One region of the Corynebacterium frankenforstense DSM 45800 genome, then DNA from elsewhere that is predicted to be linked to it. Evidence: riboswitches for the same ligand, from Rfam matches in the RefSeq annotation. Region 1 holds a riboswitch; each other region holds the start of a gene.
What was found. A riboswitch is a leader RNA that binds a small molecule or an ion and turns the genes downstream of it on or off. The one in region 1 is predicted to bind thiamine pyrophosphate.
Positions count from the first base shown of each region.

Region 2: linked by a shared signal. The riboswitch ahead of CFRA_RS02830 (3-oxoacyl-ACP reductase) and the one ahead of CFRA_RS04225 (ECF transporter S component) in region 1 are both predicted to bind thiamine pyrophosphate.
Region 3: linked by a shared signal. The riboswitch ahead of CFRA_RS05870 (bifunctional hydroxymethylpyrimidine kinase/phosphomethylpyrimidine kinase) and the one ahead of CFRA_RS04225 (ECF transporter S component) in region 1 are both predicted to bind thiamine pyrophosphate.

Region 1 covers NZ_CP009247.1:959,197-964,320, forward strand. The annotation lists gene CFRA_RS04215 (BCCT family transporter) at 1-1,779, shown strand, start outside; gene CFRA_RS04220 (patatin-like phospholipase family protein) at 1,875-2,756, opposite strand; TPP riboswitch at 2,809-2,919, shown strand; gene CFRA_RS04225 (ECF transporter S component) at 2,918-3,610, shown strand; gene CFRA_RS04230 (ABC transporter ATP-binding protein) at 3,607-4,959, shown strand; gene CFRA_RS04235 (energy-coupling factor transporter transmembrane component T family protein) at 4,956-5,124, shown strand, end outside.
Region 2 covers NZ_CP009247.1:659,749-664,872, reverse strand. The annotation lists gene CFRA_RS02845 (PDDEXK family nuclease) at 1-1,075, opposite strand, end outside; gene CFRA_RS02840 (hypothetical protein) at 1,298-1,699, shown strand; gene CFRA_RS02835 (hypothetical protein) at 1,706-2,101, shown strand; TPP riboswitch at 2,305-2,406, shown strand; gene CFRA_RS02830 (3-oxoacyl-ACP reductase) at 2,564-3,340, shown strand; gene CFRA_RS02825 (LLM class flavin-dependent oxidoreductase) at 3,340-4,653, shown strand; gene CFRA_RS02820 (YdcF family protein) at 4,753-5,124, opposite strand, start outside.
Region 3 covers NZ_CP009247.1:1,345,201-1,350,324, forward strand. The annotation lists gene CFRA_RS05855 (NAD(P)/FAD-dependent oxidoreductase) at 1-454, opposite strand, end outside; gene CFRA_RS05860 (SAM-dependent methyltransferase) at 476-1,771, opposite strand; gene CFRA_RS05865 (NAD(P)/FAD-dependent oxidoreductase) at 1,909-3,309, shown strand; TPP riboswitch at 3,343-3,437, shown strand; gene CFRA_RS05870 (bifunctional hydroxymethylpyrimidine kinase/phosphomethylpyrimidine kinase) at 3,474-5,036, shown strand.

The DNA.
Region 1 (5,124 bases):
TTCTCGCGCTTCGGCAAGATCCCGCTCGGACTCGACGACGAGAAACCCGAGTACTCCACGCTGTCCTGGGCGGCGATGCTCTTCGCCGCCGGCATCGGCATCGCCATCATCTTCTTCGGCCCCTTCGAGCCGATGTCGCACTACCTGAGCCCCCGCCCCGGCGCCTACGAGCCGGCGACGCAGGAGGCCGTCATCGGCGCGCTGGCGCAGTCCGCCCTGCACTGGGGCGTCAACGCCTGGGCGATCTACGCCGTGGTCGGCCTGGCCGTCGCCTACGTCTCCTACCGCCGCGGGCGCGTGCCGCTGATGAGCTCGATCCTCACGCCGCTGTTCCGCAACAAGGACACCGACTCGCTGCCCGCGCGCATCATCGACGGGCTGGCCATCATCGCCACCCTCTTCGGCACCGCGGCCTCCCTGGGCCTGGGTGCCCTGCAGATCGGCACCGGATTCCAGCTGGTCACCGGCTGGTCGACGACCGGCAACACCGTCGCTCTGATCATCATCGTCGTGCTGACCTGCGGCACCATCGCCTCGGCGACCTCCGGGGTGGCCAAGGGCATCCGGTGGCTGTCCAACATCAACCTCGTGCTGGCCATGGGGCTGGCGATCTTCTTCTTCGTCGTCGGGCCCACGGCCTTCCTGGCCAACATGATCCCGGCCGTCGTCGTCGACTACGTCGGCTCCCTGCCCGAGGCGCTCTCGGCGAACATGGGCCAGGGCGAGGACATGCAGGAGTTCCTCTCCGGCTGGACCACCTTCTACTGGGCCTGGTGGGTCTCCTGGTCGCCGTTCGTCGGCGTCTTCGTGGCCAAGATCTCCAAGGGACGGACCATCCGCGAGTTCGTCCTCGGTGTGCTGTTCATCCCCGGCAGCATCATCATCCTGGCGTTCACCATCCTGGGCGGCACGGCCATCTGGCTGCAGCGCGAGAGCGGTGACATCGTGCCCGGCAACGACCCGGCGAACATGCCGCCGGCCGAGGAGATCTTCTTCATCGTGCTCGACCACCTGCCCGGCGCCCAGATCGTCGCGCCGGTGGTGCTGGTCATGCTCGCCGTCTTCTTCATCACCACCGCCGACTCGGCCTCGCTGGTCAACTCCCAGCTCAGCCAGCGCGGCAACCCCAACCCCAACCGCCTGGTCACCGCCTTCTGGGCGATCTGCATGGCCGGCATCGCCGCGGTGATCCTGCTCGCCGGCAACGAGAACGCGCTGCAGGGCCTGCAGAACTTCGTCACCGTCACCGCGCTGCCCTTCGCGGTGATCCTGATCCTGATGATGCTCGCCCTGCTGCGTGAGCTGCGCGGCGACCCGCTGGCATTGCGGCAGCGCTTCGGCGAGGAGGCGCTGGCCGGTGCCGTGCTGCACGGCGTGCGCGACTACGGCGACAACTGGATGATCTCCGTGGAGGGCACCGCCGACGAGGACTACGCCGCCGGCGCGGCCTTCGACTCGACGGCCGCCGAGTACACCGAGTGGTACGCGCGCACCGACGAGGAGGGCAACCGCGTCGGCTACGACTACGAGACCGGCGAGTACCTCGAGGAGGTCAACGACTCCGCCGCCACCGACGGCAGCTGGGACCCCGAGGAGGGGGAGAGCGGTGCCGTGGACTCGGCGGACGCGGATGACGCCGTGGGGCCGGCTGGTGCGGTTGGCTCAGACGACGCGGATGGCGTCGCGGGTTCGGCCGGCTCAGACGACGCCGCCGGCTCGGCCGGCGCCGCCGGTTCCGAGACCGCCGACGGTGCCTCGGACGGGGAGCCGAAGGCCTAGGGCACTCAGTGTGCGTCTGCGGCGCCGGGGCGGTCTCCGCCTCCGGCGCCGTCTCCGTCTGAAGGGCACACGCCGTCTTAAGCGCCGTCGCCGTCTTAGGGGTTCCCGCGGTCTCCGGGGCCCTCGCCGCGCGTGAGGAACTCGGCGATGGCCGGCCACTCGCGCTCGGCCTGGGCACGCGCCGAGTCGAAGGCGGCGTTCAGGCGCGCCTCGTCGAGCTCCCGCGAGGAGACCAGCTCGCCCTCGGGGGCGAAGAGGTAGGCCCGTCCCTCGGCCTCGAGTTCGCGCAGGTGCGCCATCGTCGCGTTGTAGCGCTCGTGGCGCGTCAGCAGCCGCTCGGCGACCGCCGGGCGGCGCCGCAGCAGCGTGCGGATCGCCCGCGGGTGCCCCAGCGGCGGGCGCACGAATCCCGGGGGACGGGTCAGGATCACCAGGAAGCGCTCGAAGCCGTCGGCCTCCGCGGCGTCGACGGGGATGCCGCCGGAGGGCCCGAGCGCGCCGTCGACGTACTCGCGCCCGTCGATCTCGGTGGGCGGCATGATCACCGGCAGCGACGAGGAGGCGCGCACCCGGTGGAAGAGGTCGACCATCCCGTCGACGTCGTCGGCCGACCAGTAGACGTGCTCGCCGGTCTGCGCGTCGACCGCGCCGATGCGGAACGGGATCTCGGGGCGGGGCCGCTCGGGGAAGCGGTCGGCGGCGTAGATGTACTCGGAGTGGAAGAACCCCTTGCCGCGCAGGAACCAGCTGAGCCCGGCGAACTCGGGCTCCTGGGCGGCCTCGACGAAGTTGCGGTGCAGCTGGCGGCGGTCGCCGTCCAGGTAGGCGACGGTGTTGGTCGCCCCGGCGGAGATGCCGCCGACCCAGCCGACGCGCACGTCGTTCTCCAGCAGCACGTCGAGTACACCGGCGGTGTAGACGCCGCGCATGCCGCCGCCCTCCAGGACGAGGGCCGTCGTCGGTGCATTCAGACTCACGACGGACCAGCCTAACGGACGGGCGGTTTGGTGGGGTCTGCTACTGTGACACGCGTCATCCGCGGGAGCCCCGGAAGCAGGGGCTGAGATGCCGGTAAGGCCCGGCGAACCGTAGAACCTGATCCGGTTAGCACCGGCGCGAGGAAAGGATTCCGTCCGTCATGCGTGAAAACACGCCTGCCGCGAACGCGGCACCAGTCCAGTCTGCCCAGAACGAGAACGAGCGGGCCAGGCAGAACAAGTGGGGCAAGAAGGACAAGCAGGACAAGACCCCCGGCCGCCTGAACTGGCGCGTGGTCGACATCATCGTCGCCGCCGTGCTCGGCGTGACCTGCGGCCTGATCTTCTGGGTGTGGAACTCCGTCGGCTACGCCTGGACGACCACCATGGACGCGCTGACCCCGGGCCTGGGCGGCATCGCCATCGGCATCTGGCTGCTCGGCGGCACCGTCGGCGGCCTGGTCATCCGCAAGCCCGGCGCCGCCCTGTTCGTCGAGGTGCTCGCCGCGGTCGTCTCGGCGACCCTGGGCAACCAGTGGGGTATCGGCACCGTCTACTCCGGCCTGGCCCAGGGCCTGGGTGCCGAGCTGATCTTCGCCGCCTTCGCCTACCGCCGCTTCGGGCCGGTATCCGCGGCCCTGGCCGGCGCGGGCGCCGGCGTCGGCGCGATCGTCCTGGAGCTGTTCACCGCGGCCAATCTGGCCAAGACCCTGGAGTACAACCTCATCTACGCCGGCTGCGTGATCGTCTCCGGCGCCGTCCTCGCGGGCCTGCTCGGCCACGCCCTGGTCCGCGCGCTGGCGCGCACCGGTGCGCTGGACCGCTTCGCGGCCGGCCGCGAGGTCCGCGCGTGAGCGTCGTCGCCCGCGACTTCGGCTACCGGTACGCCACCCGCAGCACCCCGGCCCTCGAGCACGTCGACCTCGACGTCGCCGACGGCGAGCGCGTGCTGCTCACCGGTGACTCCGGGGCCGGCAAGTCCACACTTCTCGCCGCGGTCGCAGGTGTGCTCGGCGGCGCGGACGAGGGCGAGCGCACGGGCACCATCGACACCGACGGCACCGTCGGGCTCGTCCTGCAGGACCCGGAGAGCCAGGTCATCGCCTCACGTGTGGGCGACGACGTCGCCTTCGGCTGCGAGAACCTCGGCGTCGCCCCCGACGAGATCTGGCCGCGCGTGCGCCGCGCCCTGGAGCTCGTCGGCCTCGACCTGCCGCTGGACCACCCCACCTCCCGGCTCTCCGGCGGGCAGAAGCAGCGCCTGGCGCTGGCCGGCGTGATCGCCATGGGCGCGCGCACCCTGCTGCTCGACGAGCCGACGGCCAATCTCGACCCGCAGGGCGCCCGCGACGTCGCCGCGGCGGTGCGGCGCGTGTGCGCCGAGACCGGCGCGGGCCTCATCGTCGCCGAGCACCGCACCGAGCTGTGGGCCCCGCTGGCCACCCGCTTCCTGCACCTGGCCGCCCCGAAGGCCGGCGGCGGCATCCGCGAGATCACCGCCGCCGAGCTGCCCGGCCGCCCCGAACTGCCCGCCGCCCGCCCCGGACGTGCCCAGGCCGAGCCGGTGCTCACCGGCCGCGGCCTGGTCACCCGCGCGGGCGCGGCCCCGGACGTCGCGCTCCCCGAGGCCTGCTCGACCGTGATCACCGGCCCCAACGGCGCCGGCAAGACCTCGCTGCTGCTCGCCTTGGGCGGCCTCGACCGGCCCCGCCGCGGCGAGGTGCGTCTGCGCGGTGTCGAGGGCGCCCCGCACACCTGGCGCTCGGCGGCCCTGGCCCGCCGCATCGGCACCGTGTTCCAGGACCCCGAGCACCAGTTCGTCGCGCGCAGCGTCGCCGAGGAGCTGGCCGTCGGCCCCCGGGTGGCCGGCCTCGACGAGGCGGCCGCCGACGCCCGCGCCGAGGAGCTCATGGACGCCCTGGGCCTGACGCACCTGCGCGCGGCGAACCCCTTCACGCTCTCCGGCGGGGAGAAGCGCCGCCTGTCGGTGGCCACCGCGCTGGCCGCGGCCCCGCAGGTGCTGCTTCTCGACGAGCCGACCTACGGCCAGGACCCGCGCACCTTCGCCCGCCTGGTCGAGATGCTGCGCGCCCTGACCGACAAGGGTGTCACGGTCGCCTCCGTGACTCACGACGAGGACTTCGCGGCCGCCCTCGGCGACCACCGCGTCACCGTCGGCGCCGGGACGGGGGAGCGGGCGTGAACCTCATCTCGAAGACCAACCCCGTCACCCGCGTCGCCGGGCTCGCGCTCATGACGACCCCGCTGCTGATCAGCGTCGACTGGCTCTCCGCGGCCGTCGCGCTCGTGCTCACCGTCGCACTCGCCCCGCTGTGCGGCGTGGGACCGCTGACGCTCGCCAAGCGCG
Region 2 (5,124 bases), 300 kb from region 1:
ACCCGGCGTTCCGGGCCCGGATCCGGTCTATGTAGCCGGCCAGATCCGCCGACCACCTCTCGGGCTCGTGAAGCATGCCGGCGGTGAGCACGATGACCGTCCAACCGGCGCTCTGGATCTGGTGACGGCGAGCGAAATCCTTGTCGCGCTGGCTGCGCTTCAGATGGTGCTCGCCGTCGTAGAAGATCGCAATCTTGAGCTCCGCGCAACCGACGTCGGCGACCGAGATCAACCGACCGTCGATCCGGATCCCCAACTGCGTCGTCCAGGTGCAGCCCTTCTCCTTGAAGACCGTTGCGGCCTGCAGCCGAGTCGTGGTCTCGGGCACTGACTCCGCGCCGGCATCGGCCAACCGCAGCACCGGTTCGAGTTTGCCGGCGGCGATGAGCGGGGTCGCGCAACTGCGAAACTCTTCGGGACCGACCTGCCACCGGTTCATGAACCGGTCCGCGACCTGGACCGCACGCACCAGGTCCGGGTCCAGTCCCGGCACCGCTGGCACAGGCCAACGATGGGTGCCGAGCAGCGCCGACCGGATGCAGTGCAGGGCGGTCATCATCGGCGGAGTGACCTGTACGTGCAGGTCCCACAGCGTTGTCTGCCACGTCAGCCCCCTCGTGTCCCGCCGAAGGACCGTGGACTCGAGGCTGTGTCTGGCCACACGCTTGTCGCCGCCGCGGTTGAAGAGGACGGTGTCGGCTGAGTCGCTGAACTCATCCACGCCCCAGAGCATGGCCGCGCTCCACACCGCGGCGACCGCACGCGGGCGGACGGACAGGTGGGCGTAGAGCCGGTCGACGGCGGAGACCCAGTATCGGATCCGGCGCGGATGGACGTCGCCCTGCAGCATCACCAACTTTTCGTTACGGGCGGACTCGGCCGGAACGCACAGGTCCGGGGACACGAGCCGAAAACGCCGAGCGAACTCATCCGCCGGTTCCGCGGGGAACATCAGTGCCTGAAAGGCGGCTTCCACGACCTTTCCGCGACACGGCACGGGTGCCGGCCGGCGCCGGTCGGCACCACGCAGATGGTGGGAAAGACGTTTGTCGATCTCGGTGCCGCGGTAATCCACGACGACGGTCCTCTCGCTCGGCGTACTCGTCTCAACCTGTTGGACCGACCGGAGTGGTGAATTGGTTCCCCGAGTACCCCTCAAGCGCAGGGGAAACACCTGTCCCCGCGGGCGGGTGTACCCCCGCCGACCCATTAGATACACATTCATTATCCAGGTAGCTATTATCTTGCGTTAAGTTCTCAGCCGTGCCACATCACAGGAGCCAGAATGAAGTTCCGCATGAACCGGAGGACCGCCGTCGCGGCCGCCACCGCCGCCGTGACCGCCTCCACCCTCCTCGTCGCCCCGCAGGCCAACGCCGCCGAGGTGACCTACCACAAGGACGCCCAGCGCTGCACGATCGTCTATGACCAGGCCGACCACGACCGCTACGCCGAGCTCGAGGGCAAGCGCTACCAGGCCCTGGCCAACGTCTTCTACGACGCTGTGCCGGGCCTCGAGGAGATCGTGCGTCCCGCCGCCGAGGAAAACCGCAAGACGCTCCGCCTCGGCGACTACGACAAAGTCCTGGCGATGCTCGTGGACAACGGCTACAAGTACGATCCGCTGATCCCCACCGCCGTGCTGCGGCTGCAGCGCGAGGCGAACAAGGAGCAGACCTCCTCCCTCGAGAAGGGTTAGTGGGGTGTGGACAAGACCAACATCGCCCTGGAGCTGACCGGGCTGAGCGACGTCCTCAAGGGCAACATCGAGGACTTCAACGCCACGGTCAACACCACCGACCCGCAGCTACAAAATCGCCTGGTCATCGCCTACCGCACCGCGACCGTCGAGCTCGACGGCCCGCGCAAGGACGCCCTGCGCAAGTGCGCCTCCGCCGGTTCGGAGAGCGGCGACGCGCTGCTCAGCGCCGCGAGCATCTCCTCCGGCGGCGAGAACAGCAAGCTCGACGAGGGGCTGGACAAGGCCAAGAAGATCGGCATCGGCGTGGGCGTCGGCGCCGCCCTCTACGCGCTGCTTCTGCTCATCGGTTCCTTCTCCCCGATCTGGTACCCGGAGCTGCAGAAGGCCATGAGCCGCTGACTGACCCCTGAAACGTCGGCCACGGCCGGCGGCCACCGGCGGCACCCGCACACGCGGGGCCGCCGATTTTTCGTATTCACCCGCCCTGCGTTCCGGCAGCGGCGCCCCGACACCTCCCCCACGCCCACCGGGTCCCTTGCCCCGCATACCCCCGCCCCACCCCCGACTCCCACCGTCGGACCTGTGATGCTGCTAACTTCGGGCGCAGTGACACGGGGTGCTTTCCCCTCCCGGGGAAGGCTGAGATGACACCCGTCGAACCTGATCCAGTCAACACTGGCGAAGGGATGTCCGGTCCTCGCACGCGGGCGACGGGCCCACGCGGAGGACACGCACCCGGGTGTGACGCGCGCCCGTCGGCAATGTCAGTGCACCGACGGGTGGGCACCGCGCACGGGCGACGCGACGCAACCGCAGCGCCGGGGCCGCGCCTTTCGCCACCGCACCTGAAAGGCCGCACCAATGAATGCCCTGAACACGCCCGTCTCCGAACGGCTCGTCCTCGTCACGGGCGGCGCCCGCGGGCTCGGCAAGGCGCTCAGCGAGGCGTTCCTGCGCGAGGGCGCCCGCGTGATCGTCAACTACCACACCAGCTCCGAGGCCGCCGAGGCCATCGTCGCAGAGCACCCCGACCGCGCCCTGGCCGTCCAGGCCGACGTCCGCGACCGTGAGCAGGTCCAGGCGCTCTTCGACGCCGCCCACGAGCACTTCGACGCCCCGGTGACCACCGTGGTCAACAACGCGCTGGTCTCCTTCTCCTTCGACGGCGACGCCCGCCCGAAGGCCGAGGACATCACCGCCGGACACTTCGACGAGCAGTTCTCCGGCGCCGTCCACGGCGCGCTCAACACCATCCAGCTGGCCGTGCCCGACTTCGAGAAGGCCGGCTTCGGCCGCGTGGTCAACATCGGCACCGACCTCTTCCAGGCGCCCTCGGTGCCCTACCACGACTACACCGCCGCCAAGGCCGCGCTGCTGTCGCTGACGCGCACCTTCTCCAAGGACCTCGGTCCGAAGCACGTGACCGTCAACATGGTCTCCGGCGGCCTGCTGCGCACCACCGACGCCTCGGCGGCCACCCCCAAGGAGGTCTTCGACATGATCGCCGCCGGCACCCCGCTGGGCTCGGTGACCACGCCCGAGGAGTTCGCCGACACCGCCGTCTTCTTCGCCTCGCCGCTCTCGCGCGCGGTGACCGGCCAGAACCTGCTGGTCGACGGCGGGCTGGTGATGGGCTGATGGCACGCGAGGTCCACCTCAACCTCTTCGCCTTCGGCGCCGGGCACCACTCGGCGGCCTGGCGCGCGCCCGGCTCCTCGGCCGAGCGCCTCGGCGAGATCGACTACTGGCAGCAGCTGGCCCAGACCGCCGAGCGTGGGCTGTTCGACGCGTTCTTCCTCGCCGACGGCCAGGCCGCCGGCATCGGCGGGCTGTCCCGCTCGCCGGGCTGGTACCTCGAGCCGGTGACCACCCTGACCGCCCTGGCCCGGGCGACCCGGCACATCGGCCTGGTCACCACGATATCGGCGACGTTCTGGGACCCCTTCCACGCCGCGCGGCTGCTCGGCAGTCTGGACCACATCTCCGGCGGGCGCGCGGGCATCAACGTGGTGACCTCCATGACCGACGACGAGGCGCGCAACCACGCCATGGCCGCGCTGCCTGCCCACGCCGAGCGCTACGCGCGGGCCGAGGAGTTCATCGACGTGATCGAGCGGCTGTGGGACTCGTGGCCGGCCAGTGCCGTGCGCGCCGAGCGCGACGGCGTCTACGTCGACGAGTCGCAGCTGAAGTCCCTGAACCACCACGGCCGCTTCTTCGACGTCGCCGGGCCGCTGAACCTGCCCTCCCCGCCGCAGGGCCGCCCGGTGCTCTTCCAGGCCGGCGCCTCGGAGCCGGGGCGCAACCTCGCCGCTCGTGCGGCCGAGGGCATTTACGCGGTGGCCTGGGACCTGGAGATGGCCCGCGACTACCGCGGCGACATCCGCCGGCGCGCCGCCGAGTTCGGCCGCGACCCCGACGGCATCGCCGTGATGCCGGGACTGGTGACCTACGTCGGCGCCACCGAGGCCGAGGCGTACGAGAAGAAGGCCGCGCTCGACGCGCTGCTGCCGATCGACGACGCCCTGGATCAGCTGGCGTTCTTCGTCGGCCAGGACACCTCCGGCTGGGAGCTCGACGCGCCCGTTCCGGAGCTGCCGCCGGTCGAGGAGTTCACCGGGCCGAAGGGCCGCTACCTGACGGTGCTGCGCATCATCGAGACGAAGCGGCCGACCGTGCGCGAGCTGCTCGGCTACCTGGCCGCCGGCGGCGGGCACGCGACCTTCATCGGCACGCCCGAGCAGATCGCCGACGAGATCGAGCGCTGGGTCGACGGCGGCGGCGCCGACGGGTTCAACCTGATGCCGCCGGCGCTGCCCGCGAGCATCGACGACTTCGTCGACCAGGTCGTGCCCGTGCTGCAGGAGCGCGGCCGGTTCCGCACGGGTTACGACGCCGCGACGTTGCGCGGGAACCTCGGTCTGCCGGCGCCGGACCCGCTGCGCAGGTAGTGCGGGGCTGACGGGCGCTGCGCCGGGCACGGCGGACGCGGCGCCCGGTGCGGCGGTTGCCAAGGCCCGGTGACACCCGGCGCGCCCGGGGCGGGCCCGCTACCGCCCGAGGCGGGCGACGAGGCGGCGCCAGGCGATGCGCGCGGCCGAGTGCGGCAGCGCGAGGACCTCGCGCAGGTAGGTGTCTCGGCGCTGGGCCCGCGGCGTCGGCGCCGGGATCACCTCGACGGGGATGCCCAGGTGCCAGGCCCACAGGCGGGCGCGGCGGGCGTGGTAGTTGCTCGTGACCACGATGAAGCCGCCCGCGTCCGGGAAGAGCCGGCGGGCGTGCTCGAGGTTCTCGTTGGTGGAGGTCGCCAGCGGCTCAGCGACGATGCGTGCCGGATCCACCCCGGCCTGACGCAGGTCGCGGGCCATGACGTCGGCCTCGCCGCGGCCGGAGACCACGACGGGCACGCCGAGGCGCCTGCC
Region 3 (5,124 bases), 390 kb from region 1:
CGGCGACCTCGGTGCCCTCGGAGATCAGCGGGCGCAGGGCGACGAAGTCCTCGGTCTCGCGCAGCGTGAGCACGCGCGGGCTCTCGGGCTGGTCCGGCAGCCGGCGCGCCCGCGAGCCCGTGGCCAGCAGGAGACGGCCGTAGGAGATCTCGCGGCCCTCGACGGTGACGGTGTGGCGCTCCGGGTCCAGCGCGGTCGCGTGGGCGTCATTGACGACGGTCGCGCCCGTGCGCTCGGTGCCCAGGTAGACGTCGGTGAGTTCCTTGTCGGGGTCCATCCAGAGCGTCTTCGAGAGCGCGGGGCGGCCCACCGGCGGGTGCTGCGAGCCGTTGACGACGAGCACCTCGGTCTCGGGGGCGGCGTCGAGGATGGCGCGGACGGCGGCGTCGGCCGCCTCACCCCCGCCGACGATGACGTGCGGGTAGGAGTCCTTCAGCTGTGAGACATCGGTCATGGGACCGAGTGTAGGTGCGAATCAGCGGCGACCGCGGCGGTGGCGGTGCACGGCGGTCAGCTGCACCAGGTCGAGCATGCCGAGGTCGACGAGGGCCCGGCGCAGCGCGAACTGGTAGCGCCACAGCCGGCGGAAGACGGCGTCGAAGCCCTCGGCGGCGGCCTCGCGGTGGTGCGCGGCGAAGGTCTCCTCCTGCAGGCGCAGGGTCTCGCCCAGATGCGAGCCGAGGTGGCGCTCGGCGACGACGCGCAGCGCCGAGCCGCGGTCGAAGCGCCGGTAGAGGTCCGTGAGCGGCGGGTGGTCGAGTGCGGGCCACAGGTAGGCGCGCAGCGGGTCGAGCGCGCGGCGGGCCGTCGCGGTGGTCTTGTCGGTGGCCACCACGGTCTGCATCGCGAGTCGCCCGCCGGGGGCGAGCAGGTGGTCGACGGCGGTGAGGAAGGCCGGGCGGTCCCTGGCGGAGAGCTGCTCGTAGCGCTCGACGGAGACGACGGCGTCGTAGCGGCCGCGCCAGCCGACGGGAACGGCGGAGTCGATGAGCTCGGTGGCCACCGAGTCGCGCACGCCGGCCAGGGTGAGCTGCTCGACGGTGGCCTCGAGGTGGGCGCGGTCGGCGGTGAGCGTGTCGACGGTCGCGCGGCGCTCGGCGGCGGCCACCGCCAGCGCCGAGCCGGTGCCCGGGTACTCCAGCAGGTGGGTGCCGGGGTGGCAGTCCACGGCGTCGAGCAGCAGCTCGAGCGCGCCGCGCTGGGCGGGGCCGAGGTCGGGGCGGGCGACGTCGACGGGCGCGGAGTGCTCGGTGACGTCGACGAAGTGGCGGGCGGGCTCGTCGCCGTGCCCGGCGCCGCGCACGAAGGACTCCACGGCGGTGCGCACGGTCGTCGGCACCCCGGAGCTGAACGCGCCGGCGGCGAAGGTGACCTGGTCGCCGGAGCTGAACTTGACCAGCTCGGCGGGCAGCTCGGCGCCCTGGTAGTCGCCGGGTTCGACGCGCGGGCGCGCGCCGACGGCCGGGCGGTAGCCGGTGGAGATCAGCGCGCGCAGCACGGCCGCGAGGTCCTCGGCGTGCCACTCCCCGGCCATGAAGGACTCGGCGAGGCCGAGCCAGCCGGAGGTGCCCAGGCGGGCGAAGAGCTCCTCGTGCTCGACGACGAGGTCCGGGGAGCCGGCGGGGTCGAGGGAGAGACCCGCCTTCGCGCAGGCGTCGGCGAAGCGCGCCTCCGCGCGGCGGGCCCGGACACGGGCGACGGTGCCGGCGGGGACGCGGGCGACCCCGGGCCAGCGGCCGGGGTCGATGCTCTCGAGATGCTCGCTCGTCATGACGTGTCAGAGATTACCCGGCGAGAGGCCCGCCACGCGTCCGGCGCGCGCGTGTGACCCCCGCCGGGGTGTCGCGGGAGTGAGGTGGGTCTATCATTACGCAGTGCATGAAAGCTGAACCAGAGGAGCATTGCTGCATGACTGAACAGCCGTACCGCCCGGCCGGCGGCCGCCACCACGTCGTGATCATCGGATCGGGCTTCGGCGGTCTGTTCGCCACCCGCGAGCTCGATGGGGCGAACGTCGACGTGACCTTGATCGACCGGAACAACCACCACCTGTTCCAGCCGCTGCTCTACCAGGTGGCCACGGGCATCCTGGCCTCCGGCGAGATCGCGCCGCAGACCCGCCAGATCCTGGCCGACCAGGACAACGCCTCCGTGGTCGAGGGCGAGGTCGTCGACGTCGACACCGACAAGCAGACCGTGACCACGGTGCTCGGCGACTACCGCCGCACTTACGAGTACGACTCCCTGATCGTCGCCGCCGGCGCCGGTCAGTCCTACTTCGGCAACGACCACTTCGCCGAGTTCGCCCCCGGCATGAAGACCATCGACGACGCCCTCGAGATCCGCGCCCGCGTCGCCGGCGCCTTCGAGCGCGCCGAGCAGACCGACGACCCGGCCGAGCGTGAGCGCCTGCTGACCTTCGTCGTCGTCGGCGCCGGCCCGACCGGTGTCGAGCTGGCCGGCCAGCTCGCCGAGATGGCCCACCGCACCCTGGCGGGCGCCTACCGCAACTTCTCGCCGAACTCGGCGAAGATCGTGCTGCTCGACGGCGCGCCCCAGGTGCTGCCGCCCTTCGGCAAGCGCCTCGGCCGCAAGGCCCAGCGCCAGCTCGAGCGCCTCGGCGTCGAGGTCAAGCTCAACGCCATGGTCAACAACGTCGACGAGAGCTCGGTGACCTACCGCTCCGGCGACACCGACCACACCATCGAGACCTACACCAAGATCTGGTCCGCCGGTGTGGCCGCCTCCCCGCTGGGCAAGCTCATCGCCGACCAGGCGGGCGCCGAGGTCGACCGCGCCGGCCGCGTGCAGGTCAATGACGACCTGACCGTGGGCGACCTGGACAACGTCTTCGTCGTCGGCGACATGATGGGCAAGGACCGCCTGCCGGGCGTCGCCCAGGTGGCCATGCAGGGCGGCGAGTACGCCGCCGAGCAGATCGCCGCGGAGGCCGCGGGCCGCGACAAGTCCGCCCGCGAGCCCTTCGAGTACTTCGACAAGGGCTCGATGGCCACCGTGTCCCGCTTCTCCGCGGTGGTGAAGATGGGCAACGTCGAGGTCGCCGGCTTCATCGGCTGGGTCCTGTGGCTGGCGGTGCACGTGATGTACCTCGTCGGCTTCCGCAACCGCTTCGTCGCTGCCTTCTCCTGGGGCCTCAACGCGATCTCGCGGCACCGCTGGAACCTGGCGACCACCTCGCAGCAGATGCACGGGCGCACCGCCCTGCGCAAGCTGAGCGAGCTGTTCGACCCGAAGGACGCGGAGAGCCCCATCGAGGTGCGCGACTCCGCGCAGTACCCGAACCTCTGACCCGGAGGGACGCGGTGCGCTGCTAGGGTGGCGTCCAAGACAACGGGGTGCCCCGCCGAGGGGCTGAGAACACACCCGTGGAACCTGCTCTAGCTCGCACTAGCGGAGGGATTGTCTCCTCGACGCGCGCGGGCCGGGGCCTTCGATACGGAAGGACACCGCCCATGGCCAGCACACAGATCCCCACCGTCCTCGCGATCGCGGGGACGGACCCCACCGGGGGCGCGGGACTCCAGGCCGACATCAAGGCCATCAGCGAGACCGGGGGTTTCCCGCTGAGCGTGGTGACCTCGCTGGTCGCCCAGAACACCTGCGGCGTGCGCGAGGTGCACACCCCGCCGGTCGACTTTCTCCTCGCCCAGCTCGACGCCGTCTTCGACGACGTGCGCGTCGACGCGGTCAAGATCGGCATGCTCGGCACCGCCGAGGTCACCGAGGCCGTCACGGGGTACCTGGACGCCCACCCCGTCAAGACGCTGGTGCTCGACCCCGTCATGGTGGCCACCAGCGGCGACCGGCTGCTCGACTCCGCGGCCGAGGCCGCGCTGCGCGAGCTGTGCCGGCGCGCCACCGTGATCACCCCCAACCTGCCCGAGCTTGCCGTCCTGGCCGGGGAGCCCGAGGCGGAGGACCTCGACGCCGCCGTCGCGCAGGGGGCGAGGTTGGCCGCCGAGCTGGGCTGCGCGGTCGTCGTCAAGGGCGGGCACCTCAGCGAGGAGCGCGCCGACAACGTCTGGGTCTCCCCCGCCGGCGCCACCCACCCCGCGCCCACGGCGCGGGTGGCCACGCGCAACACGCACGGCACCGGCTGCTCGCTGTCCTCCGCGCTCGCCGGGCGCCTGGCCGCCGGCGACGAGCCCGGCGACGCCCTGGCCTGGGCGACCGGCTGGCTGGCCGAGGCCATCGGCCACGCCGACGCGCTGGGCATCGGAGAGGGCAACGGGCCCGTCGACCACACGCACCGCTCGCGGCGCCTGGCCGCCGCGGCGGCCACCACGCCGTGGCCGGAGCCGGCCTCCGTGCCCGAGGCGCTCGAGGCGCCGGAGGACCTCGGCGCACTGGCGACCGAGGGCCTCGAGGCCCGCATCGAGGCCGCCGGCCCCTGGACCGCCGCGCTGTGGCGGGCCGCCGCCGGGGTGGCCGAGGCCGCGACCACCGGCGAGTTCGTGCGCCGGCTCACCGGCGGCTCGCTGGCGAAGCCGCAGTTCGACTTCTACCTGCACCAGGACAAGCTCTACCTGGACGACTACTCCGAGGCGCTGGCCGAGGTGGGCACGCACACCCCCGCGGGCGAGGACCGGCTGGCCTGGTTCCACGACGCCGCCGAGACCATCGAGACCGAGGCCGCGCTGCACCGCGCCTGGTTCCCCGAGGGCGCGGACGCCGAGGACCCCTCCCCCGTCACGCTCGGCTACACCAGCTTCCTGCGCGCCGCCGTGCGCTCCGAGGAGCCGTGCGTCGGCGCGGCCGCCGTGCTGCCCTGCTACTGGCTCTACTCGGAGATCGGGCTGCGCATGGCCGAGCACATCCGCGAGGACCATCCCTACCGCGCCTGGCTGGAGACCTACTCCGACGAGGGCTTCATCACGCAGACGAAGGCCGCCCTCGCCCGCGTCGAGCGCGCCCTGGCCGCGGGCTCGCCGCGCGGGCGTGCGCGGGCGGTGCGCGCCTTCCTGAACTCCTGCCACTGGGAGCGGGAGTTCTTCGACCAGGCGTCGCGGGCCTGACCTGGGGTGACGCCCGGCGGTGTGAGGTGGGATCGTCACCGCGGACAAAATGACGTGTCGCGCTTTAAGGTCCGACCATTGCGGTGTA